Regions from separate parts of the Rossellomorea marisflavi genome, predicted to be linked through region 1. Evidence: riboswitches for the same ligand, from Rfam matches in the RefSeq annotation. Region 1 holds a riboswitch; each other region holds the start of a gene.

Region 1 (7,370 bases):
ACGTCTGCAGGAATGAGAGGGTGAAGACAAGGAGGAAGAATAGCAGATGGACCGGAAATAGAAGAGTATCCAATAATGAAAAGTTTCCGATCATCCTGGCAATCAAATACAGCTGAAATGCGAGGATTCCATATCCTCCAATATAAACATAAGGGTCTTCCATCAACCGGTCGAAACCCTGGGCAAGCAGGGACACCATGGTGCCGATCCACACGCATGTGATCATCGTCGCAAGTGTTTGTCCCGATTTCGCTCCGGAAGCGAAGCTTTTGGACCAACCTTCAATCAGCTGTTTGATCCCGCCTTCATACATCCTCATATTGACCGCTCCCTTGCCACTCAGCGCACGTACCCTCTCTCCGCTTCCTGAAGCCTTCTTGGCGAACGTGTAATGCTCGACCACCTCCTGTCGCATGGCTTCATGACCACCTAGTCGTTCATAGCTTTCCCTTGAACAGATCATGCACTGACCGTAGCCCCCACGAGCCCTGCCCAGAAAATGAACAGAGGCCATGATGATGAGCTGGAAGAAAAGGGAGAACGGTTCATAACTGTGCTTCATCACGTGATAAGGCTGGATCGTGAGGATGCCGGAGGAATGTTGTTCTTCATATGCCTCACAAACTTTGAGAAGTCCCGAACTCCCGAGCCATGTATCGCTATCCAAAAATATCAGGGTATCTCCACGCGCGACCTTTGTCCCGTTCCAACACGCCCACGTTTTACCTGCCCACCCTTCAGGTGGAGGGGGTGCATCTACGATCTGTACCCCATAAGAACTTGCCACCTCTTTCGTCCTATCCGTTGATCCATCATTCACGACGATCACTTCTAAGGGGGTGGCCAGCTGTGTCGAGAGGCTTTCAAGAAGCCTGCTTATGGTGAGTTCCTCGTTCCGTGCAGGTATGATGACAGAACATTTTTTCACAAGAAATGCTTTTTGGACATGGATGTCCTTCTTCAATCGGTGAACCTTTGGGAATAAGACGAACGTCAGAAGAATGGCAGTGATCCAAAGTATCATTTGATACACCTCTATCAGTCATTTTTACTGCCATTTTAGTCATGAACGCTCGTCTCCATACCTTTAGTCGATTAAATTCTGTGAAAACTGGCTAGAATGGATAGCGGATAAACCTGATATTGAAGGAGGAAGAAGTATGAAGAGGAAAGTAGTCATTGTCGGTGGAGGCATTGCAGGGATGTCTGCGGCCATCAGATTGGCGGCGGAAGGACATGCGGTGACCATCTTGGAGAAAGGGGAAAGACTTGGTGGGAAACTTAACCAGCGGAATGGGAAAGGATTCACCTTTGACACGGGTCCATCGATCCTCACCATGCCGTGGGTCTTGGAAAAGGTGTTTGCCCATGCGGATCGTGATGTGCATGATTATATTGAAATCGTCAGGGTCGATCCGGGCTGGAGGACATTTTTTGAAGATGGGAAGGTCATCGATTTGTCAGCGGATCTGCCCACCCTGCTTGCTGAGATCAAAAAGCAGTCCCCTGATGATGCCGAGCAGCTGTTTCAATACCTCTCCTATGGCAGTAAGATGTATGAGTTGACGATGAAAAGCTTCTACAAAAAAAGCATCAGTGGTCTTCAGGATCTGCGGATGATGCACGGGGTGAAGGAACTTCTCGAGATGGATCCCATGAAGTCGATGGATGCCGCCACCCGCAAGTTCATCAAGGATAAACACCTGAGGCAGCTGTTTAATTTCTTGATCATGTATGTAGGGTCATCTCCGTATCAATCCCCTGCGATCATGTCCCAATTGACTCACGTTCAACTGGGGATCGGTGTTCATTACGTCAAAGGCGGAATGTATAAAATCGCAGAAGCGATGGAGAAACTCCTCGGTGAGCTTGGTGTCGATGTGAGGCTTCGTTGTGAGGTGGAGGATATCGTGACGACGGGTAGCCGCGCAGAGGGTGTACGAACGAAGCTTGGTGAGGTGATTCCTGCAGATCTCGTCATATCCAATCTCGAGGCGATCCCAGCCTATCAGTCACTTCTCGGTGAGCTGCCTGAAGCGAAAACGGAAGTGGAGGAGCTGAGCAAGTATGCACCATCCGTATCCGGCCTAGTGATGCTCCTTGGCGTAGACAAGACGTATGACCATCTCTCTCATCATAACTTCTTCTTCAGTGAAGACCCGAAGAAAGAATTTCATCAGATCTTTGAAGAAAAGAAAATGGCGGATGATCCTACGGTCTATATCGGGATTTCCTCAAAAACAGATCCTTCTCAGGCACCTGTGGGAAAAGAGAATCTATTCATCCTCACACATGTACCTCCATTGAAAAAAGGAGAAGACTGGAGCCGGCATGAAGAAGCATACAGGGAAGTGATCCTGAACAAGCTGGAGCGCATGGGTGTAGAAGGGCTCAGGGAGCATATCGAGTTTGAATACACCTTTACACCGAATGATATTCAGAAGCTTTACGGGTCGAATGGCGGTTCGATCTATGGAACGGTGACGGATCGAAAATTAAATGGAGGCTTCAAGGTTCCGAATAAAAGCCGGATCTTGTCCAATGTATATTTTGTGGGGGGATCGACCCATCCAGGTGGAGGGGTCCCGATGGTTTCATTGTCAGGACAACTGACAGCAGAGCTGATCCTCGAGGAACAAGCGAAAGCCGGAAGAGCCACTGGATAATAAAATGCCGCGTGGATGTTTACACCCACGCGGCATTTTTGTGATCATTCTTTCCAGTTTTCCTCGATGAATTCGTCCCTTCCGGACTTGGCTCGGTCTTCCTTGTATTCATCGGGATTTGTTTTATAGAAGTCCTGGTGATAATCTTCAGCAGGATAAAAAGTGGAAGCAGGGAGAATCGCCGTCACGATGGGTTTTTTAAACCGGCCGCTTTCTTCGATCTCTTTTTTTGTGGCTTCTGCTGCAATCCGCTGATCTTCATCATGATAAAAGATGGCCGTGCGGTATTGGTCACCACGGTCCTGGAATTGACCGCCATCATCCGTTGGATCGATTTGTGGCCAATATAACTCCAGCAGCCGTTCGTATGGGAAGAGGTCGGGATCATATGTGATCTGAACCGCTTCATAGTGACCGCTGTTTCCTTCCTTCACTTCTTTGTAAGCCGGGTCCTTGACGTGCCCCCCCGTGTAGCCGGAAACGATTCCGTGTATACCCGGAAGCTCATCAAAAGGCTTCACCATGCACCAGAAGCATCCTCCTGCGAATGTTGCCAAATGTGTATGTGCACCCATCAATTCGTCCTCCAATTCATAGTAGTTGTCAAGATTCCGTATTTTCAGGAAGAGATTGAATCTCCTTGATCGCCCAGTCACACCAATCGACATACATTTGCGCGTACCTGATTCCATACTCCGCCGTCAAATATTCTCCAACCAGATCATACCCGGGTTTTTTGCCTTGAAACGTCTGTTCCTTCCACTGCCCGGTCCCGGTGACCACCATTTCGTTGTGCGCCTTCATCCGATGAAGGAGAGAGATGGCTTCTTCTTTTGAAATAACGTGAAAGGCAGAAGTCTTGATCAGGAACTCATCCTTGATCTTGGCTGGTTTGCTCTTGGTATGGATCATCCATTCGATCAGGTGGCGTTCTCCATCAGGGGTAATCGTGTATACCTTCTTATTGGGGCTGCCTTCCTGATAGACGATATTATGAGTGGTCAGATGTTCTTCTTCCATCTTCCCGAGTTCCTTGTAAACCTGGGAGTGGGTAGAGCTCCAATAGTAGATTTGCTGTGTTTTGAATGTATGGAACAGGTCATAGCCCGTCTGAGGTTGCTTGGCCAATAAACCGAGCAATGCATATCGAATTGACATAAAAAAAACTCCTTATCATGTTGACGCGCTGGGCCGATGAATCTCTCAATATGGTCCATTATATCACGAATGGATTCTCAAAGCCCTTAGAAGACGGCATTCGACATGCTGGATGTGAAAAAAGATTCACTATCCTTGTAAACTTGTGTATAATTCTGAGTGGATAATCTTACATAACGATCATGGGTGAGGCGCTTGACGCCTCATAATAGGGAAGCCGGTTCAACTCCGGCGCGGTCCCGCCACTGTAAATGGGTTTGCTCCTTCAACGCCACTGTTTCTGAGAAATGGGAAGGCGAGGAAGCGCATACTCATGAGCCAGGAGACCTGCCCATGTTCTGATCACACCGTCTACGCGGATAGAAGGGTGTACGGTGCTTGATGCATTTTACACTAACATCCCTGTTGCAGGGATGTTTTTCTTTCGCCTGGAACGAATAAGGAGGAGAAACGATTGAAACATTCAATCAAGATCGTATTAGCCCTGTTCCTAGCGCTTGGATTATTGACAGCATGTGGAACGACAGACAACAAAGCAGAGGAAAAAACCTCTGAAAAAAGCAGTGAATCAGCATCCAAACCTGTCACGGTAGAGGATGCACTCGGGGATGATATCACCCTTGAGAAAGCACCCGAAAAGATTGTCACCCTGATCCCAAGTAATACGGAGATCCTTTTTGAATTGGGGCTCGGAGACAGCGTCGTCGGAGTGACCGATTTTGATAACTATCCGGAAGAAGCGGCAGATATCGAGAAGATCGGTGGAATGGAATTCAACGTCGAGAAGATCGTAGGGATGAAACCGGACCTGGTCCTTGCCCATGAATCCACGGCTGTATCAGCAAAAGCCGGTCTTGATCAAATCAGGGATTCTGGTATTCCTGTATATGTCGTACGTGATGCGTCGAGCTTTGATAAAGTTTATACAACAATCGAGAATATCGGGAAGCTTGTCGGGAAGAATGAAGAAGCGGAAAAGGTCGTTTCAGACATGAAAGACGGGATCGACTCGATTAAAGAAAAAACCGCTTCTGTAAAAGAGAAGAAAAGCGTATATGTGGAAGTGTCCGGAGAGCCTGAAATCTATTCCACCGGGAAGAATACCTTTGTGGATGAAATGCTTGCGACCATCAATGCCGATAATGTAATGGGAGATCAAGAAGGCTGGATCAAAGTGAGTGAAGAAGACGTACTCGCAAAAAATCCTGACCTCATCATCACGACTTACGGTGAGCAAGCCGTCCAACAAGTCCTAGACCGCAGCGCATGGAAGGACGTACAAGCCGTCAAGGGTAAAGAAGTGCATGATGTGAACACCGATCTTGTGACCCGTTCAGGTCCGAGGATCGTAGAAGGAGTAGAGGAAATTGCCAAAGCGGTCTATCCGGAGCTATTCAACGAATAAAATTTGGATCAGTTACGCTGCGTCATTTGCATTCCTTATCATTTCTATATTGGTCGCCATCTCAGTCGGTACAATCCGCGTCCCGTTCTTGGATATCATCCAGATCATCGGGGCGAAAATGACTGGCAGAGATGTTCCTCCAGAGGTAGATCAGATGTTCATTAATATCGTTTATTCCATCAGGCTTCCAAGAGTCCTGTTGGCCATGATTGTAGGAAGCTCCCTTGCTGTTGCGGGAGCTTCTTTTCAAGGTCTCTTGCGGAATCCCCTTGCCGATCCATACACGCTGGGCGTTTCTTCCGGAGCATCAGTGGGAGCAGTGGTGACGCTCTTTTTCCATCTGACAATCCCGTTCATCGGCCCATTCACCCTTCCATTTCTAAGCATCCTGTTTTCCATCGTGACCATCTTTATCGTCCTGTGGTTTGCTCAAAAGGTCGAAAGGACGATGAAGGTGGAGACCATCATCCTCACGGGCATCATCTTCAGTTCGTTCCTGGGATCTTTCATCTCCCTTATGATTGCACTCACAGGGGAGGAATTGAGACAAATCATCGGATGGCTACTCGGAAGCGTGTCCATGAGAGGCTGGGAGTATGTGGGGATCGTTCTGCCATTCTTCGTGGTCGGCGTCCTTTTGCTGCTGCTCAATGCCAAAGAGTTGAACGGGATGAGTTTCGGGGAGGATCAGGCACGCTACATCGGGATATCGGTCCAGAAAAGGAAGCTCATGATCCTCATCTCCGGAAGCATCCTCACAGGGGCGGCTGTAGCCGTTTCCGGTACGATCGGGTTTGTCGGCTTGGTGGTGCCTCATTTCCTTCGCAGGATTGTCGGTCATGACCATGTTCATCTCCTACCATTATCAGTGCTTACGGGTGGAGGTTTCCTCGTGCTGGCTGATCTTGTATCGAGGACCATCATCGCTCCGACTGAGCTGCCGATCGGAGTCATCACTTCTCTAGTGGGGGCCCCGATATTTGCTTATATTCTTCTGAAGAAAAGGAGGGCGTCCATATGATGGAGGCAGACCGCGTATCGGTCGGATATGAAGGAAGGAAGGTCGTCGACGATATCAGCTTCTCCATCGGGGAATCGGAATTCTTTGGTATACTCGGCCCTAATGGCAGCGGTAAGACGACGCTATTGAAAGCCATGACGGGTCTTCTTCCGTTGCTGGACGGGAAAATCGAGATTGCCGGAAAATCCATCAATGCATACAACGCCAAGGAGCTTGCCCGTATGGTAGCCGTCCTTCCCCAGCTTTCGGGAGACACTTTTTCTTACCAGGTGAAGGAAACCGTCATGCTTGGCCGGTATGCCCATCAAAAAGGCTTCCTCAAGACGGTTTCCGAATATGACGAAGAAGTGGTGGGGCGCGTCATGGATCAGACAGGGGTTGGGGTGTTCAAGGACAAATACCTTCATGAGCTCTCTGGGGGGGAACGGCAGCGGGTCTTCCTTGCACAAGCCCTTGCTCAGGAGCCGAGATTATTGCTCCTGGATGAGCCCACCAATCATCTTGATCTATCCTATCAGAAATCCCTACTCGACCTCATTAAGAAGCAAACACATGAAGATGGTCTGACGGTGATCTCCATCTTCCACGATCTTAATCTGGCCAGTCTATACTGTGACCGGCTTTTATTGCTTGAAGACGGTAAAACGAAAACCATCCATCTTCCTGAAGAAGTGCTCAAAGAAGAAAACATCGAATCCGTATACCGCACGAAGGTGCAAAAACAAGCCCACCCGAGTGTGGCCAAACCTCAAATGATGATCATCCCCGAGGCAGAAGCAGCTGCCCATGCCAAGATGGGGGCGCATCATCTCTCCATAGGAGAAAATGTGATTCATTATGCAGCCCCGGCCCACTTGAAATGCATGTCTTCAGGAGTGAGCGGGGCAGGTATCGGTTGGTATGCCGATTTTGTCAATCGGAGGGTCTCACCGACCTATGACCATGTTGATTATGCAGGGGACATGCGCAGGTTCATTCAAGAACATGATCTCGAACCGTCACGTACCGTCGGCATGATGACGGCATTGGACTTGTCACTGGCAGCCCATGGACGATACGAAGATGGAGATAAGGCGGTGTTCGTCGTCGTCACGGCAGGTACGGGTAACGCCATTGATGT
Region 2 (7,370 bases), 820 kb from region 1:
ATGTCCGGACTCGGTGCCGAATGAGGCGACAATATGGCCTTTTCCTTCTTTCTCGAAGATGGAAGCGGTCGGTTCGAACAGCTGTACATAGTCACCTGTACCGGATGCGAAGGCATTCGCCACATTGGCGAAATCGATGTTCTGGATCAAGTCGAGATCCTTGTGCGGATCGATGCCGTGCTCCTTCAGCACATATTCGCCGACCATCTGTGGCATGCCGCCTTTACGCTGGCCGAGGAAGGTCGTTCCCTTCAACTGATCCCACTCGAAGTTCTCCACCTTTTCCCTGGAGACAAGGAAGGTACCGTCTGTCTGGGTGAGCTGGGCGAAGTTGATCACCGGGTCATCCGAGCCCTGTGCGTGGACATAAATGGACGTTTCCGATCCGACAAGGGCGATGTCGGCTCCGTTCGACAGGAGGGCCGTCATCGTCTTGTCCCCGCCCCAGGTGGTTTTCAGCTCGACATTCAATCCTTCGTCTTCGAAGAATCCTTTCTCTATTGCTACATATTCGGGTGCATAGAAGATCGATCGGGTGACTTCTGCCACACGTACTTTCTCAAGGGGTTCTGCCTGTTTCCCGCAGCCTGAGGTCAATAAAGCAATTCCGGCGACTGCCATGCCGGTCCGTATCCACTTTTTCACAGCCGTTTCCTCCTTTACTGCATGACCGACATTTTACCTGTCACGCACGGTTTTCATTTGCTAAACCATTGTATGTTTGGGGTAAAATATGTGTGAATACCCATGGGAAAGGAAGAGATGATGAAAAACGGGACGATTATACAAAAATATGAATTCCCTTCCCCGAATCCTTCGATCAGGATGTACGAGCTGACGTATATGTCTGGCGGATTGAAGGTGAAGGGGATGCTTGCGGAGCCAGCGAACGGCAGCGGGTACCCCGGCTTCCTATACTTAAGGGGAGGAATCAAGGGAGTGGGGAAAGTGAGGCCAGCGAGGATCGGCCAGTTTGCTTCCCACGGCTTCATCGTCTTTGCCCCTTATTACCGGGGGAACCTCGGTGGAGAGGGAAGCGAGGACTTTGCCGGTGATGATCGCGAGGATGCCGTATCTGGAGTGGAACTTCTGCGGGATCATCCTCGGGTGACAGGAGGGATCCATGTGTTCGGATTCTCCCGCGGCGGGGTGATGGCCCTTCTGACGGCCATCGAACAGCCTGATGTTGCTTCCGTCGTCTCCTGGGGAGGAGTAACGGACATGTTCCTTACATACGAAGAGCGGGTCGATCTGCGCCGCATGATGAAACGCGTCATCGGCGGAACCCCGAAGAAAGTACCCGAGCGTTATGAGTGGAGAACGCCGCTCTTCCAGCTTGATCGCCTGAAGGCACCGGTCCTGATCATTCACGGTGAACAGGATCAGAACGTCTCCATCGAACATGCCCACCGCCTTGAAGCGGGGCTGAGGGAAATGGGGAAAACCGTTGAGACACAGTATTATCAAGCCTACACGCATTATTTCCCGCCACGTAAGAATCAGGAAATCGTTGCAGGAATGTGTGAGTGGATGAAAAAACAAGAGGGGGAATGAGCAATGGGCATGCCGATGGAACTGAACACCATGATCGTAACGAAGAATAACGAAATTAGAGAGGAAGAGAATCTCTTCACGCTTGTGAAAGAGGGGTACCGCCTCTACCCGATGGAGATTCCCATTGAAGTAAGGGTGACTAAACACAGCGAGCCGAACGCCATCGGCCGAATCGAAAAACTAAGTTGGAAAGACGGAGAAACATCGATTACGTACCGGCTGCTTTCTTTGAACTCGACAAACTGAAGTAGCCGGCAGGTTCATCGATGACAGGCAGGAATCCTTTCTGTATGATGGGAAAAAGAAGCTTTTTTTCCAAGGAGGAGATGAATGTGGCACAATCGGTCAACCTGCAAGCGAAGCTGGCCCCTTACCGTACAGCACTTGATGGAACGGAGATTCCGTCTGTCCATCTACATATAAAAGAAGGGAAAACTGGCCCTTATGATAGTAAGATCGCCGGGGATCCATATTTCCCGAAGGCGGATGAGTATCCTGTGGACGGGGAGGGGCACCCGATGAAACTGTTGGCCCAGATCAATTTCGGTCAGCTCCCGAAGCTCGAAGATTATCCCGAATCAGGACTTCTGCAGATCTTCATTTCGGTACATGATGATCTGTACGGAATGAACATCGACCAGAAGCAGGACCAAAAGGATTTCCGCATCAGATTTATAGAAGAGCCGTTCCTGCCGAAAGAAGAGCTGATATCCGATTTTTCTTTCGTGAAAATCCCCGATGACGTGTATTTCCCTGTCACGAAGGAAGGTGCCGTCCTGGCGGAATTGACCAGTGAAACAATCAGCGCCGGCGACTACCGCTTCGAGAAGGTGTTCGGGAAGGAAAGCTGGGATCTGTTTGAATCCATGACCGATGATGGTGAAGAGGCAGACGCCCTCATGGATGAATTCTATGAAACCCAGAGCGGTTTCGGACATAAGATCGGAGGATATCCGGGCTTCACACAGGAGGATCCGCGTCAGTATGAAAATCAGGATCATGCACTCCTGCTGCTTCAAATCGACTCGGATGATGAAGTGGACATGATGTGGGGTGACTGCGGCATTGCCAACTTCTTCATAAAAAAAGAAGATCTTAAGAAGAAACAGTTCGGCAATGTGGTCTATAACTGGGATTGTTCATAATACAAGGCCGGTTGCAAAAAATGTTTTAGTCATAGCAAAACCCGAATTCATTTGCCTACGATCAGGCGATTGAATTCGGGTTTTCACCTTTTTTGGAATAAAAGAATGTTATTGGTCCCAGCGGTTGATTGGAGTGCAAGACATAGACTCCTGCGGGAGAGTAGCTAATGTGAGACCCGCAGGCCTGCCAAGGAGGCTCACGGGCTACCCGCGGAAAGCGAAGGCTTGCACGGAAATCATGAGCGGCATAAAGAACCTACACTGTTCGTGTCCATCATTTTTCAATCTCTTCATAGAGGAGGTATCGTTCGTCAGAAGTCTTGGCGATGAGATAGGTGCTGTGGTCCTTCACATAATAAAGATCCGTTCCCTTCTTCAGATGATTCGCCGTATAGTCTTTTTCAGGGTGGAACTCATCCCCGATCTTCTCCTTGATCACCCCTGCTTTCCCGTCGAGGGTGAGCGTCTTCTTCACAGGCAGCAGCACATATCCTTTCCCGTTCAACACCAGCATATCCCCGTATCCACACAACTCGTAGCTCTTTTCTTCACTTCCGCAGCCTGCCAGCAGCAGGAAAACGAAGCTCAGTGGGATCAACCATTTCATGCTATCATCCCTTCTTGTTTGTTTGTCCTTTTCATTCCTATTCAGAACCGGACGGGTTCATGAGAGGGATCTGAAAAAATAGAAACACCCCAAGGGGGCTCGCATGGTATAATGGTCCTTAAGTGAATAGACCTTCGCAGAAATCAGGTGCGCTCGCGCATAAAGGGAATCCGGTGAAAAACCGGAGCTGTTTCCGCAACTGTAAGTGCTAACGAACCAAGGGAAAACCCACTGTTCAACCATTGAACGGGAAGGGCCTTGAAGTAGGATGATGCACAAGCCAGGATACCTGCCTGATTTCCATCGTATTATGCTCTTCGGAAGTTAAGGGGATGGTGCGGCTTGATGCATCTTTTTTGATGATGATTGCCGGCCGTTTGGCTGGTTTTTTTTATGCCCGTTTCCGCTACGATCGGTGATTCACTAAAAGAGAAGAAAGGGAGGATGAATGTGGGAAAAAAGGATTTCAGGTACATCTGTTATCCGTATATGAGGGAATCCCAGTCGACGGTCGACTTTGAGATCAGGACGGATTCCCTGGCAACGAGGATCGGTCAGGCTTCTTCATTGACAGAGGGGAGAGTCCGTGAAGATCTGCTTTATCTTTGTGAGATGGCGTATCACCTGAATGGTTCGGTGCGGGGGGAGATGGCCATCACCCTCCAGGATCTGCAGCGATTGAGCGACCTGTATGACACGTACGTGAACGAAGTGGAAGAGGAAATCAGAACGTTCCTGCTTCCCCAGGGATGCTACGCGGCGACGGTCCTTCATACGTGCAGGAGCGAAGCGAAGAAATCGGTCAGGGCCCTTCATAAGGTAAGCCTCGAACAGAAAGTGGACAATCTGCTGTTCAAATATGCGCACCTGATGGCAAATGTCCTGTTTGTCATGGCCGTGTATGTGAATAAAGGTGAAGGGGTAAAAGAAATTCCTTTTATCAGCAAGTCCTATGGAGTATCAAAATCAGGCAAGGGAGAATAGTGAGATGAAAAAACAAGCATGGATCGGATTGTTCATCAGCATCGGTCTCATTCTATCAGGATGTGGAGCCGGGGAAGAAACAGCATCAACGAAAAAAGAAGAAAAGTCTACTGCCTATAGCGTCAAGGATGACCGGGGAGAAGAAGTCACATTCAAAAAGGTACCGGAGACCGTCGTTTCCCTGCAGCCGAGCAATACAGAGATCCTGTATGCAGTCGGAGCAGGGGACAAGGTGGTCGGGGTGACAGAATTCGATCATTATCCGAAGGAAGTGGAGGATCTCGAGGTCATCTCCGATTCCATGACAGTGAATACGGAAAAAGTGATTTCCTTGGATCCGGACGTGGTGATTGCCTATACAACAGGTGATGAAGCAGGAGTCAAGCAGCTTGAGGATGCGGGCATTCCGGTTTTCGTCATCCAGTCTGCTCAAACCTTTGACGACGTATACGGCGACATCGAACAGGTGGCAAAGGTGATGGGGGCTCAAAAAAAGGGGAACGAAGTGATTGAAGGAATGAAGAAGCAAATCTCCGATGTCGGGGAAAAGGTCAAGTCCCTTGACGAAAAAGAAAAGGTCTATTTTGAAATCAGTCCAGCCCCTGAGATCTATACGGCCGGTAGCGCGACCTTCCAGCAGGAGATCCTCCAGGTTGCTGGTGTGGATAATGTATTTGCCGATCAGGAGGGCTGGCCGAAGCTCGGAGAAGAAGAAATCATCAAACGGAACCCGGCAACCATCCTGACTACAGTGAACTATGTGGAAAATCCAGTAGATGAAATCAAATCCAGGACCGGCTGGGACACCATCGATGCCGTGAAGGGTGAACGGGTCATCTATCTTGATTCCGATGTCATGTCCCGACCGGGCCCGAGGATCGGTGAGGCAGTCGAAATCACAGCCAAGGCTGTTTATCCGGACCTTTTCTAGAATTCAATCATAATCGTGTAAAAGAAAGCCTTTTCAAACTTGCTTTTAATATGTAAACTAATAATATAATTAAGTTTACATATTTTAAGGGGTGCATGTAAATGGATCGAGACAGGTTGAGAATGATTATTCAGTGCGGGGTGTTTGCGGCGATCACGGGAATCTTTGCGCAGATCGAGATTCCCCTGCCCCTCGTGCCCATCAGCGGGCAGACGTTGGCAGTGGGATTGACGGCGACGATTCTTGGGAGCCGTTATGGGGCGTTTGCCCTCATAGGATACACAGCTATCGGTGCAGCCGGACTCCCGGTGTTTGCAGGGATGAGCGGAGGTGCCCATGTCCTGGTCGGACCGACGGGAGGGTACATCTTCGGTTTCGTCGCGGCGGCTTATGTGACAGGATTGATCCTGGAGAAAACCTCTTTCAACCTGCCCATGGCCATGGTAGCCAATCTGGTCGGGATGGTCGTGACCCTGATTCTCGGGACGATCCAGTTGAAGTTCGTGGCAGACCTTGGGTGGAGCCAGGCGATGGCAGCAGGGGTCTATCCGTTCCTGGTAGGAGGAGTGATCAAGGCGGCCCTTGCCAGTTGGCTTGGGATCGTCGTACGCAATCGCTTGGTGCAGGCCAGGTTGATCAAGCCGGCAGTCGCCTGAAGAGCTTTCGAACAATAAAGGAAAGAGATGGGCACAAAACTAAAAAAGGCCCCTTTAATGCCGAACACGATCAGTATAGGATCTTAATACCGCTCATGATTTCCGTGCAAGACTTCGCTTTCCGCGGGTAGCCCGTGAGCCTCCTCGGCACGCCTGCGGGGTCTCACATCAGCTACTCTTCCCGCAGGAGTCTTCGTCTTGCACTCCGATCAACCGCTGGAAACGATGTAATTTGAATATTCATTAAACGAACGTAAAACCCGAATCATTTGCTTTATCGTAGGCAAGTGATTCGGGTTTTTCTATGACTAAAACATGTTCGTCTCAGCCTCTTTTTAATAGCTGAACATCGACCAGTAGCCGATGTCATGAAATCCGATTCGTTTATAGATCTTGCCTGCATCCGGGTTATCATAGAAGAGGCAGAGCTCCTTTCCTTCCCTTAGAAGATCCCCCACAAGCTTGGACATGCACTTACTCGCGTAGCCTCTTTTCTTGTAATCGGCATGGGTGCAGACCCCGACAATCATGGCCGATTTCGAGTTCTCTGCGGTAGTGGAAGCGGAGGCAGCCAAACGACCGTCCCCTTCAATGTAATAGCTCCTGGCAGCACCGGCTTTCATGCTGTGCTCCTTGCTTTCCACTGAGATATTGGAGTGCTCGAATTCCGGAACGGTGAGAAGGAGTTCGACAAGGGCGGGGATGTCTTCGATTCCCGCTTCTTTCACCATGGACAGGTCACTTTGATCGAGTGATTCCCCTTGGGTGCATTTGGCATAGTGAAGATGCCTTTTCTGCTTCGTCTCCCGGGAAATGAAAGGGTCAAGCTTCGAAACGATCTCTTTCAGTCCTGAAATATAGAGGAACTCCTCATCTTTATTGATGATGGAGGCAAATCCTTCTGCATCATACTCACCGGGTGCATATGGTATGTAGTTTTCCCTGTATCTCAGGAGTACACCGCGCAATACTCCTTCATCGGTGAAATCCCCCCAAACCTTCTGGAAATCCTGGTCGTACCCGAAGGCTTCGATATCCCCGATGATAAATAGGTTCTCTGCAGGCGCCTGGGTGATAAGGTCCTGACAGATAGAGTCGTCTTCGGTGGTCAGTTGTCTGATCATGTTTGGTCTCTCCCTGTAAATTTTTTCTTGTAATCATATCAAGAGAAGGGAGGAGAGTAAAGGGAAAATTCGAAAAAATAATAAGATACCACTTCTATACACCGCTCATGATCTCCGTGTAAGACTACGCTTTCCGCGGGTAGCCCGTGAGCCTCCTCGGCACGCCTGTAGGATTTCAACATCAGCGACTCTTCCTTTAGGGAGTCTTTACCGCTGGAAACAATAAAATACCCGAACGCATTCGCCTTATCTTGGCAAATGCATTCGGGTTTTACTATGACTAAAACATGGAGTTCCAGCCTTTTTACTTATCCCCTACCTGCCTGGAAGGAAGGATATTTGGTCATTCCGCCATCACAGAAGAGGGTG
Region 3 (7,370 bases), 700 kb from region 1:
AGTTCATACAGCAATTTTTCTTCACGGTTTTTCGGCTCTTCATGTGCAGCCAGATAATCCCCGACCTTCTGTGCTGCTTTTGCCTGCTGTTCTTCATCAAGTCCGAGTTTCTCAGCGAGTGATACTTTCTTGCCTAAGTATTGTTTGAAGTGGTCAAAGTTTTCAAGAATATCCTCTTTTTTATCTTGGGACATGCGACCGAGTTTATCTTCTACTTTCTGATCCATTTTCGTGTCTGCCATCTTGATCCTCTCCTTTTCTATTTGTTGGGTATTTTCCCCTGAACTCCCTGTCTAAACATGGTGATGTGCAGATCATCGAATATATGGCAAAAGGCAGCCCCTGGAGGGACCGCCTTTTCTTGGATCAGAGTTCATCGAACCCATTTGCATCTGATGTTTTCGTATATTGTCTTGATTTCTGCTCAAAGAAATCGGTTTTACCCATATCGACTTCCTGATAGGCGATGATCCATTTGAGAGGATTTGACTTGAACCCTTCAAATGGCTCTTCGAAACCGAGCTGCTTGGCCCTTTTATTCGCCATGAACTTAATGTAGGCCTCAAGGTCACTGAACATGAGCCCATCCATATGGGTTCCGATGATTTCTTTCCCCCATTCAATTTCAAGGAGGGCCGCTTCCTTGAAAGCTTCTGTTCCGTAGCGCTTGAGCTCTTCCGTATCATATTCCGGATTCTCTGCGAGCACTTCCTTGAAAATCTTTTCAAACAATCCGACATGGAGCTGTTCGTCACGATTGATGTAGTTGATCATCGTACTGGTCGCAACCATCTTCTGGTTCCTTGCCAGGTTATAGAAGAAGGCAAACCCTGAATAAAAGAACAATCCTTCGAGGATTACGTCGTATATGATGGACCTGAGGAGTTTATCCACCGTCGGGGCCTCGACGAATTCTTTGTATCCATTGGTGATGAACTCATTCCGCTTCATCAGGATCGGCTCATTCTTCCAATAATCGAACACCTCATCTTGCACGCTCTTCGGTACAATGCTTGAAAGCACGTAGCTGTAGGAGTGATTATGCACTACTTCCTGCTGTGCAAGGATGATCATGAGTGCGTTCACGCTCGAATCCGTCAGATAATCTGCCACTTTCCCAGCATAGTCCGTTTGGATACTGTCAAGGAGAGCCAGGAGGCCGATGATCTTAAGGAACGTCTCCTGTTCTTTTTCCGTCAACTGCGGGAACTGCTTGATGTCTTTTGCCATATTGATCTCAAACGGCGTCCAGAAGTTCCCGAGCATGCGCTTGTACTTAGGGTATGCCCACGTATAGCGCACATCATCCCAGTTCAGGATGTTCGAGCTTTCTCCGTTGACGATCCCTGTTGATTTATTCGGTGCTGTCTCGTCCACGAGCACCCGTTTTTTCAATCCTTCCATATTTCCCATCCTTTCTTATTAGCTGTGGCAACTCTCGCACTCTTCAAAGTTTGCAACAGAAGTCGACCTTACATAATAGGTTGTTTTCAAATTCGATTTCCACGCATCCATATGAAGGTTAAGAAGCTCAATCGCCTTGATGTCATTCCTCACATACAGGTTGAAGGAAATCCCCTGATCGATATGATGCTGCCTTGCCTTGTTCTGTCTGATGCTCCAGTGCTGATCCACATGATAGGCGGTTTTATAGTACCAGGTCGTTTTGGGCGATAGGTCCGGTGCCGTGACCGGGATCTTGTAGTCTTTCTTCTCTTCGGAATATTCCAGTCTGAAGAGTGGATCGATACTTGCCGTCGAACCGGCAATGATGGAAGTCGAAGAGTTCGGGGCCACTGCCATCAGATACCCATTGCGGATTCCCTTGCTTGCCACTTTGTCTTTTAAGTCCAACCATCTCTCGCCTTCATATCCCTTATTCGTGAAGTAGGCTCCAGTATCCCAAGCGGATCCCGGGAAGTAAGGATACGCCCCTTTTTCTTCCGCGAGCTTTTGACTTGCCTTGATTGTGAAGTAGGCGATGTCTTCATATAAATGATCACAGTAAGATACTGCCTCATCGCTCTCCCATTTGATCCCTTCAAGGGCAAGGAGATGATGCCATCCGAAGGTACCGAGTCCGATTCCCCTGTACCGTGCATTCGTCAGCTGAGCCTGCAGGACCGGGATATCGTTCAGATCAATGACATTGTCCAGGAGCCTCACACCGATGGTGACGACGCGCTCCATCTGACCGTCCCGTACCGTCCTTGCGAGGGAAACGGAAGCCAGGTTGCACACCACATAGTCTCCAGGATTTTTATAGGTAATGATCTTCCCGTCCTTGACTACTTCTTCTTCCATCACAGTCGGGCTCATATTTTGGGCGATTTCCGTGCAAAGATTGCTGCAGTAAATCATGCCCTTATGACTATTCGCATTTTGACGGTTCACACTGTCGCGATAGAACATGTACGGCGTGCCTGTTTCAAGCTGGGAGATCATGATCCGCTTAAAGATATCGATCGCCGGGATGACTTCTTTGGATAAAGCAGGCTCATTCACGCACTCCCAATATTTCTCCCGGAACGAACCGGATCCTTTTTCTTCATCGAAATGATCTTCAAGGGCATAGCCCATGATGGTCTTTACTTCATGGGGATCGAACAGATACCAGTCCTCACGGTTCTCGACTTGCTCCATGAAGAGGTCTGGGAGACAGACACCGGTGAACAGGTCATGGGTTCGAAGACGCTCATCCCCGTTGTTCAGCCGCGTATCGAGGAAGGAGAAGATATCTTTATGCCACACATCCAGATAGACGGCGATGGCTCCCTGGCGCTGACCGAGCTGATCCACGGAGACAGCCGTATTGTTCAGCTGCTTCATCCACGGGATCACACCGGAGCTGACCCCCTTGAATCCTTTGATATCACTTCCGCGACTTCTTACTTTCCCCATATAGATACCGAGCCCGCCTCCGTTCTTACTCAATGTGGACACGTCGGTATTGCTGTCGTAGATGCTGCGCAGATCGTCTTCCACCGTATCGATGAAGCAGCTCGAGAGCTGTCCGTAACTCTTGCCTGCATTGGCGAACGTAGGGGTCGCCACGGTCATATATAGGTTTGAAAGCGCCCAATACGCTTCCTCCACGAGCATGAGCCTGTGTTCTTTCGGCTCATTCATCAGTAGCGTCATGGCAATGATCATGAATCGCTCCTGTGGAAGTTCATATAGGACTCCTGCATGGTCCTTGGTGAGATAACGCTCTGACAGCGTGACAATTCCTATGTAAGTGAACAGTTCATCCCGTTCAGGACGGATGAGACCCTCGAGATGATCCACCTCCTCCTTGCTGTAGGCATTCAGTAATGTTGGAGAGTACAAATTCTTCTCTGTGAGTGTCCCGATAAGTTCATGCAGGCCTTTATATGGCTCCATGCCCCTTGCATTTGCACTGATGGCATAAAGATTCTTCAGATAAAGCGAGGCCGCCACGTACGTCCAATCAGGTTCATTGGATGAGATCCGCTCAACAGCCGACAGGATCAAAAACTGAAGAAGCTGTTTTTCTTCCACTCCCGGCTGATCTTCTGTATACAGGGATACCTTTTGAGTGTATTCCTCCCAGTTCAATGATTCATGGCTTTCCCGAAGCCCGTTTAGTAGACGTTCCGCTCTATGGGATGCCGTTGTTCCGTTAATGGTTGATGTCATATTAGTATTCCTCCCTTTAATTAGTCGGGAGAGGATAAAAAAAGCCCATCCTATTAAGATAGGATGGGCAGTCATAAACGATAGATTCACAAGGCATACTACGCCAAAGGTAATCCTCGCCTATCCTCCCAATTCCCGAAGAAGATAACACGTACTGATCATGGCAGGTCTCCTGACTTGTGCTTTTTGCCTACTCGAAGGCCTTCCCGTCCGATGGACAGTGGCATTCCTTCTTTCGTTTGCACTTACAGTTGCGGGGACAGTCCCGGAATTTCACCGGGTTCCCTTTTAAGTCGATATCCGACACCACAATCATAGGTTATAAACAATATATTGTTATGAAGTTTAAACAAAACACAATATGTTGCGTCTTTTATATTAAACCAACTTTCTACATTTTACAACAGAGAAGCTCAAATGAAAAGAATGAAAGCAAGATGAATTTATGCCTACAATTATTTTATTCGTTAAATTCCATAGAAGAGCAGAACAAGACAGCGTGTAATCCACCCATATCGGTCCACATGACGCCAGACTTCCCTTGAGGAAATGCTGTTATCCCTTTATGATGCAATAGAAGGTTGTTTTGACCGTATTCTTAGGTCCCCTATTATTTTGAGCCGTTGAGATGGTACCCCATCTGCAGCGGCTCCTTTTTTACCCTGAATTCCTTACAGTTATGTTTCATTCACCTGGCCGTCACACGCTTCCCTTGTGATAAACCCGCACTTTTCAAGGCTTCTCTTCTATTTCAAGGGAATTACAAGGAAATTAATCGCCCCAAATACTTTCTTTTTCTTGAGGAATCCTTTAAAATGCCATTTAGAAGCTTGAAACCCAGTTTCGAAAGGAGATCACTATGAATAAACATTTACTCACGATCCTTTTAGCGGCTATGACCGTACTGCTGCTCGCAGCTTGCGGGGCTAATGACGATAGTGCAAAAAAATCCGATGATAGTAAAAAATCCTCCGAACAGGCAAAAAGCGAGGAAGAACAAGCGAAACAAATGAAAGAAATGCAAAAAAAGATGGACAAGCAGAAAGTCGACAACGATAAAGTCGTCGCCATCGTAAATGATGAGAAAATCAAAGGGGAAGATTACAACAACGTACTATCTTCTTCTCAAATGCAATATCAGCAAATGGGTCAGGATCCAACCTCTAAGGATGCTGCCAAGCAGATCAAAGAACAAACGATCGACAGTCTTGTAGGTCAGACCCTTCTGCTTCAACAAGCGGATAAAAAAGGGTACAAAGCTTCAGATGACGAAGTGGACAAGCAGCTCGAAGAAGTCAAAAAGCAATATGAGGATGATAAAAAGTTCAATGCTGCCATGAAAGATGCCGGATTCACCATGGATGAACTGAAAAATCAAATCGCGGAAAACATCAAATATACAAAATATGTCGATAAAGAAATCAAGACCGAAAAAGTAACGGACGATGAAGTGAAGAAAATGTACGAACAGTACGCGAGCCAAAGCGGCCAAGATTCAAAAGATGCACCAAAACTTGAAGATGTCGAGCCTCAGCTCAAATCACAGCTTGAACAGCAAAAGAAACAAGAACAGCTTGTGAAGCACGTGGAAGATCTCAAGAAAAATGCAAAAGTCGACGTGAAAATCTAATTTCAAAAAGGACATCCCGACGGATGTCCTTTTTTTTATGTTTCCCACTGAACGTTGAGGGTATTGAACTACCAAGACGGAAAGGAGGAACTGACGTGGCAAGAAATAAGAACGACCAACCAGAACAGACGGGTGAAGACCGTGAGATCCTGGATCGTGAAAAGGAACAGACAGTCGACTCCATTCCCTTGGATGACTTAAAAAAAGACCTCCAGGATGAGAAGAAAAAGCATAAAAGCAAAGATTCTTCTTCTAGCGAAGAATAACAAAACAAGCCTGGCGTCGAAGCCAGGCTTGTTTTTCGTATTATTTTCTCAGCCAGTCAGTGTGGAAGACACCTTCTTTATCTTTCCGCTGATACGTATGGGCACCAAAGTAGTCCCGTTGTGCCTGAAGGAGGTTCGCAGGGAGCGATTCAGAACGGTAGCTGTCGTAATAGGCGAGGGCACTGGCAAGTCCAGGTACAGGCACTCCAAGCTTGATCGCTGTCGCCACGACTTCACGTGCATCTTCCTGGTAGCCTTCAACGATGCCTTTGAAGTAATCATCAAGGAGAAGATTTGAAAGCTCGCCATCACGGTCATAGGCATTCATGATTTCTTCGAGGAATCCAGCGCGGATGATGCATCCCCCTCTAAAGATTTTCGCCAGTTCACCGAGTTTCAGATTCCAACCATATTCCTTTGAAGCAACTTGAAGCTGGGCGAAGCCTTGTGCATAAGAACAGATCTTGCTCAGATAAAGAGCTTTACGGATGCTCTCGATGAATTCTTCCTTGTTGCCTGAAAAGGTTTGGTTTTTTGGCCCCTTCAGGATCTTACTCGCTTTCACACGCTCGTCCTTCATGGCCGAGATGAACCGTGCAAAAACGGATTCCGTAATAATGGAAAGCGGTACGCCAAGATCAAGTGCACTTACACTTGTCCATTTACCGGTTCCCTTCTGACCAGCTGTATCGAGGATCCTTTCAACGAGAGGTTCTCCCGTCTCTTCATCGATCTTAGTGAAGATATCGGCCGTGATCTCGATAAGGTAACTGTCAAGTTCACCTTCATTCCATTCCTTGAATGTTTCATGAAGCTCCTGTGCGCTCAATCCAAGGACATTCTTCATCAAATAGTAGGCTTCACAGATCAGCTGCATATCGCTGTACTCAATGCCATTATGCACCATTTTCACATAGTGACCGGAGCCGTCAGGACCGATATACGTGCTACATGCATCCCCTTTTACTTTCGCTGCAATGCTAGTAAGGAATGGCTCCACGAGGTCATAGGCTTCTTTCTGGCCGCTAGGCATGATTGCAGGACCGTATAGGGCCCCTTCTTCTCCACCGGATACTCCGGCACCGATGAAGTTGATTCCACGCTCAGCGAGCTCCTTGTTGCGTCTCACCGTATCTTCGAAGTATGTATTTCCTCCGTCGATGAGGATATCCCCTTTATCCAGGTGTGGTAGGATGGATTCAATGGCAAGATCCGTGATTTTTCCTGCCGGTACCATCATCATGATCTTCCTTGGCACTTCAAGAGAGTCGATGAATTTTTCCACCTGGTGGAAACCTGTCAGATTTTTATCCTGATGCTCCTGAAGGGCACCTGCCACTTTCTCTTCTGACACGTCGTAGATTGCAACCTTATATCCACGGCTTTCAAAATTCAGCGCAAGGCTTTTCCCCATGACGCCGACGCCGACTACACCGATTTGTTGTTGTCCCATTTTTCATCATCCTTTCAGTTGTATAAACATCATTTCATCATCCATAGTATAATACGAAATAAATTTTCTTGATACTATATTTGAAATAATATTTTTTTCTATTGTACAATAGGTTAAAATAATTTTCATCCATCATCCCTTATAAGGAGGCCTCACCTTGCGGCAAAACGATATACCTCAACATTGTTTACCACGCATCCGGTCCCACTATTCTCAATTCAGCGAAAAAGAAAAGAAAATAGCCAATACTATTATTGCTGACCCTGAAAAAATTATCCATTCTACCATCAGTCAGCTTGCAGAAGATCTTTCCGTAGCCGACGCCACCGTCTTCAGGTTCTGCAAACGCATCGGTTTCAAG
Region 4 (7,370 bases), 1.1 Mb from region 1:
GTCTACCGCATCGGTGACGAAATCACTGTCCGCGTGGTAAACGTCAACAAGGACGAACGCGCCATCGACTTCGAGATCGTCGGCATGAAAGGCACCCGTCGCCGCGACGACAAAGCCCGCTCATTCCGACCGGAACGTAAAGGTAAACCGACAAGCAAGCCGGGCAAAAAGCCTGCTGATAAAGACAAAAAAGAAGGCGGCGAATGGTCCACACGCCCGCCGAAGAACAATAAGAAGAAAAAGAAGAACAAAAAGTTCTTCGACAATGCTCCAAAAAGCAAACGCAAAAAGAAAAAGTAAGCATAAGGAGCATGGGAATCCACCCGTGCTCCTGTTTCATCCTACCCATACTGGTGTATTTATGAGATAATGGCACCACAGAAAGAGAGAGAGGGATTCACATGCCAAAGGGAGAAGGCAAGCTCATTGCCCAGAATAAAAAAGCCCGCCATGACTTCGCCGTCGAAGAGACGTTCGAAGCAGGCATCGTCCTCCAGGGGACGGAAATCAAATCGATCCGCGGCGGTCGCGTCAACTTGAAGGATTCCTTCGCCCGCATCCGAAACGGAGAAGTATACGTCTACAACATGCACGTATCGCCTTACGAGCAGGGGAACCGGTACAATCATGATCCGCTCCGCACGAGGAAGCTCCTCCTTCACCGCAGGCAGATCAATAAGCTCATCGGTGAAACGAAAGAAGCAGGATATTCACTCGTCCCGCTGAAGCTGTACATCAAAAACGGCGTCGCCAAGCTCCTCATCGGTCTTGCACGTGGTAAGAAGAAATATGACAAACGTGAAGATCTGAAGCGCAAGGAAGCCAACCGCTCCATCCAGCGCGAGCTCGCCCAAAGGCAAAAAGGGAATTACTGATCCTTCCAGTTGCATTTGGCGCTCAGTTTGTTATAATAAATAGTGTCGCAGGGCAAACTGACTGCGATAAGAACAATTGAATAAGTAACCAGTGAGAACTTATTCTTTCCCGTTCTTCCTCATATGGGGACGTTACGGATTCGACAGGGATAGTTCGAGCTTGGGTTGCGAGCCGTAGGGATCGTCTACGTTAAAACGTCAAAGCCAATAATAACTGGCAAAACTAACAATAACCTAGCTCTAGCTGCGTAATAGCGCTTTAGCTGTTCCTCCCTCCATCGCCTATGTGGTAGGGTAAGGGACTCACTCTTAGTAGGCTACGCCGGAGTCCACCGTCTGAGGACAAAGGAAGAGATTAACCAGACTAGCTGCACGGACGCCAGTCGGTAGGCATAAGCTGCAGCGAAACCGCGAATATATCGACTACGCTCGTAGACGCACAAGTGCCGTTATTTCTGGACGAGGGTTCGACTCCCTCCGTCTCCACCAAATACATATTTGGTGGTTTTATTTTGTCTTAAATAGTTAACACAAGCCATCCCGGCTTCCTTCAGGGATGGCTTTTTTAGTGTTTAGAGGTTATTCGTGTTGATACGAGGAGCACGTGGTTCCAGTTCAGCGCTCGCCTTGGCATTTTCATTGTTTCGGTCGTGTTGATTTTGTCTTTCCTTATCCAATGCAGATCGGTTTTCTGATTTGCTCTTTTTATCCTTCATGCCATCGCCCCCTCTTGCTAATATGCTCCAAGAATGAGGGCTTGAATCATACAAAAAAGGACTTGTCGAAACAAGTCCTCTTGCTATTCAATGACTATTTCTCCCACAGTTCGATCAGCCGCCCATCCGGGTCCTTGATCCAAACGAACTGGCCAAAGTCGCCGCTCTGCTTATCCTTCGCAAGTGGGACCCCGACCCGCTCAATGTGAGCGAGTACCTCTTCCATATCATGAACCTGAAAGTTCACCATCACCTGTTGGTCTTTCGGAAAATACTCATCCTCGTTGTCAAACAGTGAGAAGATGGTCTCACTGTTTCCTTCAATTTTTATGATTGCACCGTTCCATTCACCGATATCCAAGCCTAAAACCTTGTTGTACCATTGTTTCAAAGCCTCTGGGTTTTGCGATCTCCAGAAGACTCCTCCGAATCCTTTGATCATTTTTGTGAATCCTCACTTTCTAAATAACTTCTCTTACTACGTTATTTCGGTATAAGATTCACAACTCCTTCCATCATATTCAATTGATTTAAGGCTATAGGTATTGAACTTTTAAAAGAGACGCCCTGAGCGCTAATATAAATCGGGATGACTACCATTATCATGGAAAAAGATTGGTAAAATAATTTTCAATGGTACAAACCCCGACAAACCCCGCCACCCATCAACATCCTTCCCCATTTCCTGATATTCCTCCAATTAACAGTATATTGAATTGAGCGAATGTTTCCATTAAGATGGAGAGGAATATAACTTCATAGGTGCATATTGGTTCAGCCTCGGGTTCGGGGCTGATTAAAAGGGAATCAGGTGTGAATCCTGAGCGGTCCGGCCACTGTAAGTGATGAGCGATCTTTTGGAAATGCCACTGGATGTTAGAGTCCGGGAAGGCGGAAGGGAGCGATGAATCATGAGTCAGGAGACCTGCCTGTATGTGTATTGGTGGAGCCTTCCGGTAAAAGGTGAAGCGAGGTGGATCAGTATGCATGGGGTTGGTATGTGCACGTCGATTTCAAAGCCTTGTTCTTCTTTCGGGAAGAGCAGGGCTTTTTTATATACATATTATTTATCTAGTACAGGGGATAAGGGACACGGGAGGATATGTGAGTGAGAATACTTCAAGCAATGTTGGCAAGTGTATTGAGCGTTGTGCTGTTTTTTGGTGTGCCGGTTGCGGGGATTCCGTCTGGACACGCAGAGGCAGCGACAAGTACGGATGTTTCGCTGGCTGAAATCAATAAAACCATTGAAGGTGCTGCGAATCACATTCTGGACAGCGGTGTAAGTAGTGAGTGGGAAGCCATAGGACTTGCGACAGCGGGATATCCAGTGCCGGAAGCCTATTATCAGAATAATTTCAGTGAATCGGTGGATAGCCAGGTCATCAATCCGTCGAGATACGCTAAGATTACCGATATTGAACGCCACGTGATTGCGGCGGCGGCAATCGGTTTGGATCCATTGTCTGTCAACGGCACAGACTTGATTGAAAAGATCTACAACAGTCATGATGTGTCACCAGGGAATGACACGATGACCCTTCAAGGGAATAACGGACCGATCTTCGCCTTGATCGCGTTGGACAGCCAACAGTTCGAGGTGCCATCAGATGCCAAGTGGACACGTCAAAAGCTGATTGATGAGCTTTTGAAGCAGCAGAATGAGGATGGAAGCTGGTCACTCAGTGCATACATGTCGGGCCCGAGCTATGATATCACGGCCATGGCCTTGATTGCCTTGGCACCCTATACATCCCAGGGGAATGTGAAGAAAGCGGTAGATCGTGCGCTCTCATTTCTATCTGCAGAACAGCAATCAAGCGGAGGATTTGACGATCCATTTGTCGGGGGGACTTCAAGTGAAGCCACTTCCCAGGTGATCATTGCCCTGACGTCGAACGGGATTGATCCGACGTCAAAGGCATTCACGAAAGGATCCAATAATCTCGTCACACACCTTCTGAGCTTCAAGTCGGAGGATGGCGGATTTATGCATGTCAGTCCAGGCAATTCCAACGGGATGGCGACCGAGCAAGCCCTGCAGGCCCTCGTTGCGTATCAGAAATTCTTAAAAGGGGAGGGGAAGCTTTATTCATTCCCTAAACCATTGGAGCCGGAACCACCGACACCCATGCCTGATCCGACCCTTAGCATAAAAGGGGTGAAAGATGGCGAGATTGTTGCAACGCCAGAGATCACGGTCACGGCTGAGGCAAAGGATGGAGAAGGAAACGCCTTGGTAGTCGACGCGAAGTTGAATGATCAGGCCCTTGAAGGCAACAAATCAGGCGAGTTTGTCCTTTCCTTAAATGAGGGGAAGAATGTTCTCATTGTCAGCGCACAAGATCAGAATGAAAAAGTGGTGTCAAAGAAAGTGACCATCCAGTACAAAAAAGAAGCCAAAGATGAGGATCCGCCAAAGCTGCTGGACCAGGTGACCCTAAAGCCTGTATGGAAAGATGGAAAAGGCACGATTGAGATGGATAGTATCAGCAACCTGAAGGAAGGGGGAGATATTATCATCGAGATCCCGGACGATTCGGTTACCATCGTCTTCCCGGATGAAAGCATGAGTGCGATGGTCAATAAAGGGGCGACGCTTCACTTGGAATCATCTCAAGTGAAAATGAAGACTGAATTGAAAGGGTTCTCAAAAAAAGAAGCAGAATTCTCCATCCAGCGCATGGAAGGCATGAAGGAAGCTCTTAGTAACGTGTACGACTTTACCATCAAACAGGATGGGAAAAACATTCATGATGTGAAAGATGCCGTAGAGCTGTCCTTCGCCGTCAAGGAAGAAGAGGTGGACAGCACATCTACCGCCGTTTACTTCTATAATGCCGATACGGGAAAATGGGACCATGTCGGAGGGGACTATTCCGACGGGTGGTTCAGTGTACAACCTGATCACTTGAGCACATTCGCTGTGTTCAACTCGGCACCAACGGGAACGGAAGAGGAAGAGAAAACAAATGAACCAGAAAAAACACAGGATGAGGGAAAAACGGGCTCGTCTCCAAAGGAAAACAAGAAAGACGATACTGTTGTACCGGCAGCCAACCCTTCTTCGGGGAAAAAGCTCCCCAATACAGGAGTGAACGAATGGTATCTTCCAGTCGCGGGAGGGCTCCTTCTACTCACGGGTCTCTCGATCTATTTCTGGGGTGAACGGAAGAAGAGGAAGATGGAGATAAAAGGTTAGGAGGAGTTCGATGAAGAAGCAACGTAAGCTCATACTGTCGATCCTGACGGTGTTCTTCCTTACTCTTGGAGTAATCGGGGTCACCTATGGTTTCTCCGGCGAAGAAGAAAAGGCACCAACAAGTAAGCAAGTGGCGGGTAGCGAAAACTCCGTCGCTTCCGTGACCGGGGATAAAGAAAAACAAAAAGATCCAAACGCTATCACCGATGAACATTCCAAGACTGAGGAACAGGAAGAAAAGAAAGAGGAAAAAGACAAAAACGAGAAATCGGACAGCACAACCACTAAAAGCACAAAAGAGGACGGCAAGGCTGATCCTCAGCAACAAGAAGAAAGAAACGGAACAACGGAACGTCTTGAATCTGAAGGAAAGCCAGACAAACAAGGATCATCGGCATCAAGGAAAGAAGCAAAGACAGAGTCAAACCAAAAAACAGAGAGCCCAAAAGAATCCAAAGCTGCTTCCGTCTCTGAACGTGCCGGATCAACACAACCAGAAAGCAAGGCACCGGCGCCTCAGCCTTCCAAAAAGCCTGCACCCGCTCCAAAACCTGAAAAGGAAGAAAAGCAGGCAGCGACGTCGACAGTCACCTATTCCATTGTGGCAGATAGTCAAATGGGTACGGTGCTCCCTCCGACTTCAGTCGAAATCGAGGATGGGGATACGGTCCTTGATGTGCTCATCGAGGTGACACGTTCTCAAGGAATTCCCATGTCGTTCCGCGGTGGTACAGGAGCGAATGCATATGTAGAAGGAATCAACAACCTATTTGAGTTTGACCGGGGATCCGGCAGCGGTTGGATGTACCGGGTGAATGGGATCTTCCCTAACAGAGGGGCAGGAGTGGTTCCCCTCCAAGACGGAGATCGCATTGAGTGGCTTTACACCATCGACTTCGGGAAAGATCTCGGAGCGGAGCTCAAGCCGTTCCGCTAGAAGAAAGGGGTACGCAACGTGACAATCAGATTGAAAGAACTTCACCCCTTCGTAAGCTTTCTCTACTACGTTTGTGCGGGTGTGTGCATGATGATGTTCACCCATCCGTTGTTCCTGTCTGTATCCATCTTGATCCTGGTAGGGGTGAATATCCTTCAAGGAACCCGGGGGAAACTGATCCGTTCTATGCCTGCGATCGCTTGCATGGGGCTTATCATCATCATCATGAATCCCCTTTTCGTCCGAAGGGGAGCCACCGTGCTGTTCTATTTCCGTCATAATCCCGTGACATTGGAGGGAGTGGCATACGGGATGATCATGGCCATGAGTCTATTGGGGATCTTCATCCTGTTCATTTCATTCAACGATGTGATCCACGGGCGGAAATTCTTATTTCTCTTTTCAAAAGTGTGGCCACAGCTCGCCCTCCTACTAATGATTACGGTGCGTTTCGTACCGCTGCTCATTACCCGGTGGAAGGACCTGTATCACACGCAAAAGCTCAGGGGACACGATATGTTCAAAGGAAGCGTGAAGAAGCGGAGCAGGACGGGCATGCTCTATATGCAAAAGCTCCTCACGTGGTCGTTGGAAGAGGCGCTTCAAACGGCTGAGTCCATGAATGCAAGAGGGTTCGGGGAGAGGAAGAGGTCGCATTATCAGCTGTTCTCATTCCGCTATTCCGATTGGGGAGCGTCCATCGTCTTAGCAGGGATAGCCGGCGTGTGTGTGTATTCTGCACAGCACGGAATCGGGACCCTCAATGTGTATCCACAGCTGGGGACACTCTCATTTTCCCCTTCGGACTGGCTGATCTTGATCCTGTTCATTTGTTTGATGGCATTCCCCATTTTACTTGAAGGAGGCAGTCAACTTCGATGGCATGTATTGAACTCGACAAACTAAGCTTTCATTATCCAGAGGAAGAACAAGCAGCCATCCGCTCCCTTTCCCTTACCGTGGATAAAGGGGATTTCATTGTGATCGGAGGTCCTTCAGGCTGTGGGAAGACAACCCTTCTGAAGCTGTTGAAAAAGGAACTCACGCCGGTAGGCAGGATGACAGGACAGATCAGGATGTCAGATATGGGAGTAGGATTCGTGTTTCAGGACCCGGAAAATCAGATTGTCATGGATAACGTCCTTAGTGAACTTGTATTCGGCATGGAAAACGAGCAATTGGGGACGGAGGAGATGCGGCAACGCGTGGCGGAAATGGTTCATTTCTTCGGTATGGAAGACCTGCTCGATCAGGATACAAAACATCTTTCTGGCGGACAGAAGCAGTTGATGAACGTGGCGAGCGTCCTCCTGCAAAAGCCGGACCTGTTGTTATTGGATGAACCGACGTCCCAACTCGACCCGGTCCAGGCAAAAGCACTGATTCAATTTGTCCACCGTCTGAACGAAGAATTCGGGATGACGATCATCATGGTCGAGCACCGATTGGAAGAGCTCTATCCCATCGCGGATCGGGTGATCCTCATGGAGAAAGGAAGCGTGGCCTATGAAGGGGCGGCAAGGACAGTCGTTTCCACTGTGTGGAAGAACCAGGACAACACGTTTCTTCCGTTCCTTCCAGCCATCGCCAAGCTATACTATACCTTTGCCGTTCAGTCTTACGATACGGGGGTGCCCCTG

What was found. A riboswitch is a leader RNA that binds a small molecule or an ion and turns the genes downstream of it on or off. The one in region 1 is predicted to bind cobalamin.
Region 2: it holds a riboswitch for cobalamin, as region 1 does, so the genes downstream of both, K6T23_RS16470 (hypothetical protein) here and K6T23_RS12225 (ABC transporter substrate-binding protein) in region 1, are expected to answer to the same signal.
Region 3: it holds a riboswitch for cobalamin, as region 1 does, so the genes downstream of both, K6T23_RS08765 (ribonucleoside-diphosphate reductase subunit alpha) here and K6T23_RS12225 (ABC transporter substrate-binding protein) in region 1, are expected to answer to the same signal.
Region 4: it holds a riboswitch for cobalamin, as region 1 does, so the genes downstream of both, K6T23_RS18045 (prenyltransferase/squalene oxidase repeat-containing protein) here and K6T23_RS12225 (ABC transporter substrate-binding protein) in region 1, are expected to answer to the same signal.

What each region holds. Positions count from the first base shown of each region.
Region 1 covers NZ_CP081870.1:2,338,974-2,346,343, reverse strand. Annotated here, with positions in the region: gene K6T23_RS12245 (glycosyltransferase family 2 protein) at 1-1,024, opposite strand, end outside; gene K6T23_RS12240 (phytoene desaturase family protein) at 1,161-2,666, shown strand; gene msrA (peptide-methionine (S)-S-oxide reductase MsrA) at 2,711-3,241, opposite strand; gene K6T23_RS12230 (PadR family transcriptional regulator) at 3,270-3,824, opposite strand; cobalamin riboswitch at 3,992-4,173, shown strand; gene K6T23_RS12225 (ABC transporter substrate-binding protein) at 4,279-5,229, shown strand; gene K6T23_RS12220 (FecCD family ABC transporter permease) at 5,192-6,250, shown strand; gene K6T23_RS12215 (adenosylcobinamide amidohydrolase) at 6,247-7,370, shown strand, end outside.
Region 2 covers NZ_CP081870.1:3,158,352-3,165,721, reverse strand. Annotated here, with positions in the region: gene K6T23_RS16495 (ABC transporter substrate-binding protein) at 1-621, opposite strand, end outside; gene K6T23_RS16490 (alpha/beta hydrolase family protein) at 766-1,554, shown strand; gene K6T23_RS16485 (DUF2584 domain-containing protein) at 1,558-1,800, shown strand; gene K6T23_RS16480 (YwqG family protein) at 1,887-2,699, shown strand; gene K6T23_RS16475 (hypothetical protein) at 2,974-3,306, opposite strand; cobalamin riboswitch at 3,435-3,617, shown strand; gene K6T23_RS16470 (hypothetical protein) at 3,751-4,290, shown strand; gene K6T23_RS16465 (ABC transporter substrate-binding protein) at 4,295-5,221, shown strand; gene K6T23_RS16460 (biotin transporter BioY) at 5,323-5,877, shown strand; gene K6T23_RS16455 (GNAT family N-acetyltransferase) at 6,213-7,001, opposite strand; gene K6T23_RS16450 (glucose 1-dehydrogenase) at 7,310-7,370, opposite strand, start outside.
Region 3 covers NZ_CP081870.1:1,635,836-1,643,205, reverse strand. Annotated here, with positions in the region: gene K6T23_RS08775 (DUF3243 domain-containing protein) at 1-242, opposite strand, end outside; gene K6T23_RS08770 (ribonucleotide-diphosphate reductase subunit beta) at 367-1,404, opposite strand; gene K6T23_RS08765 (ribonucleoside-diphosphate reductase subunit alpha) at 1,423-3,660, opposite strand; cobalamin riboswitch at 3,806-3,986, opposite strand; gene K6T23_RS08760 (SurA N-terminal domain-containing protein) at 4,520-5,290, shown strand; gene K6T23_RS08755 (hypothetical protein) at 5,386-5,556, shown strand; gene gndA (NADP-dependent phosphogluconate dehydrogenase) at 5,597-7,009, opposite strand; gene K6T23_RS08745 (MurR/RpiR family transcriptional regulator) at 7,182-7,370, shown strand, end outside.
Region 4 covers NZ_CP081870.1:3,446,121-3,453,490, reverse strand. Annotated here, with positions in the region: gene rnr (ribonuclease R) at 1-300, shown strand, start outside; gene smpB (SsrA-binding protein SmpB) at 402-875, shown strand; RNA gene ssrA (transfer-messenger RNA) at 1,001-1,364, shown strand; gene K6T23_RS18055 (hypothetical protein) at 1,448-1,591, opposite strand; gene K6T23_RS18050 (VOC family protein) at 1,686-2,033, opposite strand; cobalamin riboswitch at 2,345-2,538, shown strand; gene K6T23_RS18045 (prenyltransferase/squalene oxidase repeat-containing protein) at 2,700-4,793, shown strand; gene K6T23_RS18040 (DUF4430 domain-containing protein) at 4,804-5,730, shown strand; gene K6T23_RS18035 (energy-coupling factor transporter transmembrane component T) at 5,749-6,636, shown strand; gene K6T23_RS18030 (ABC transporter ATP-binding protein) at 6,609-7,370, shown strand, end outside.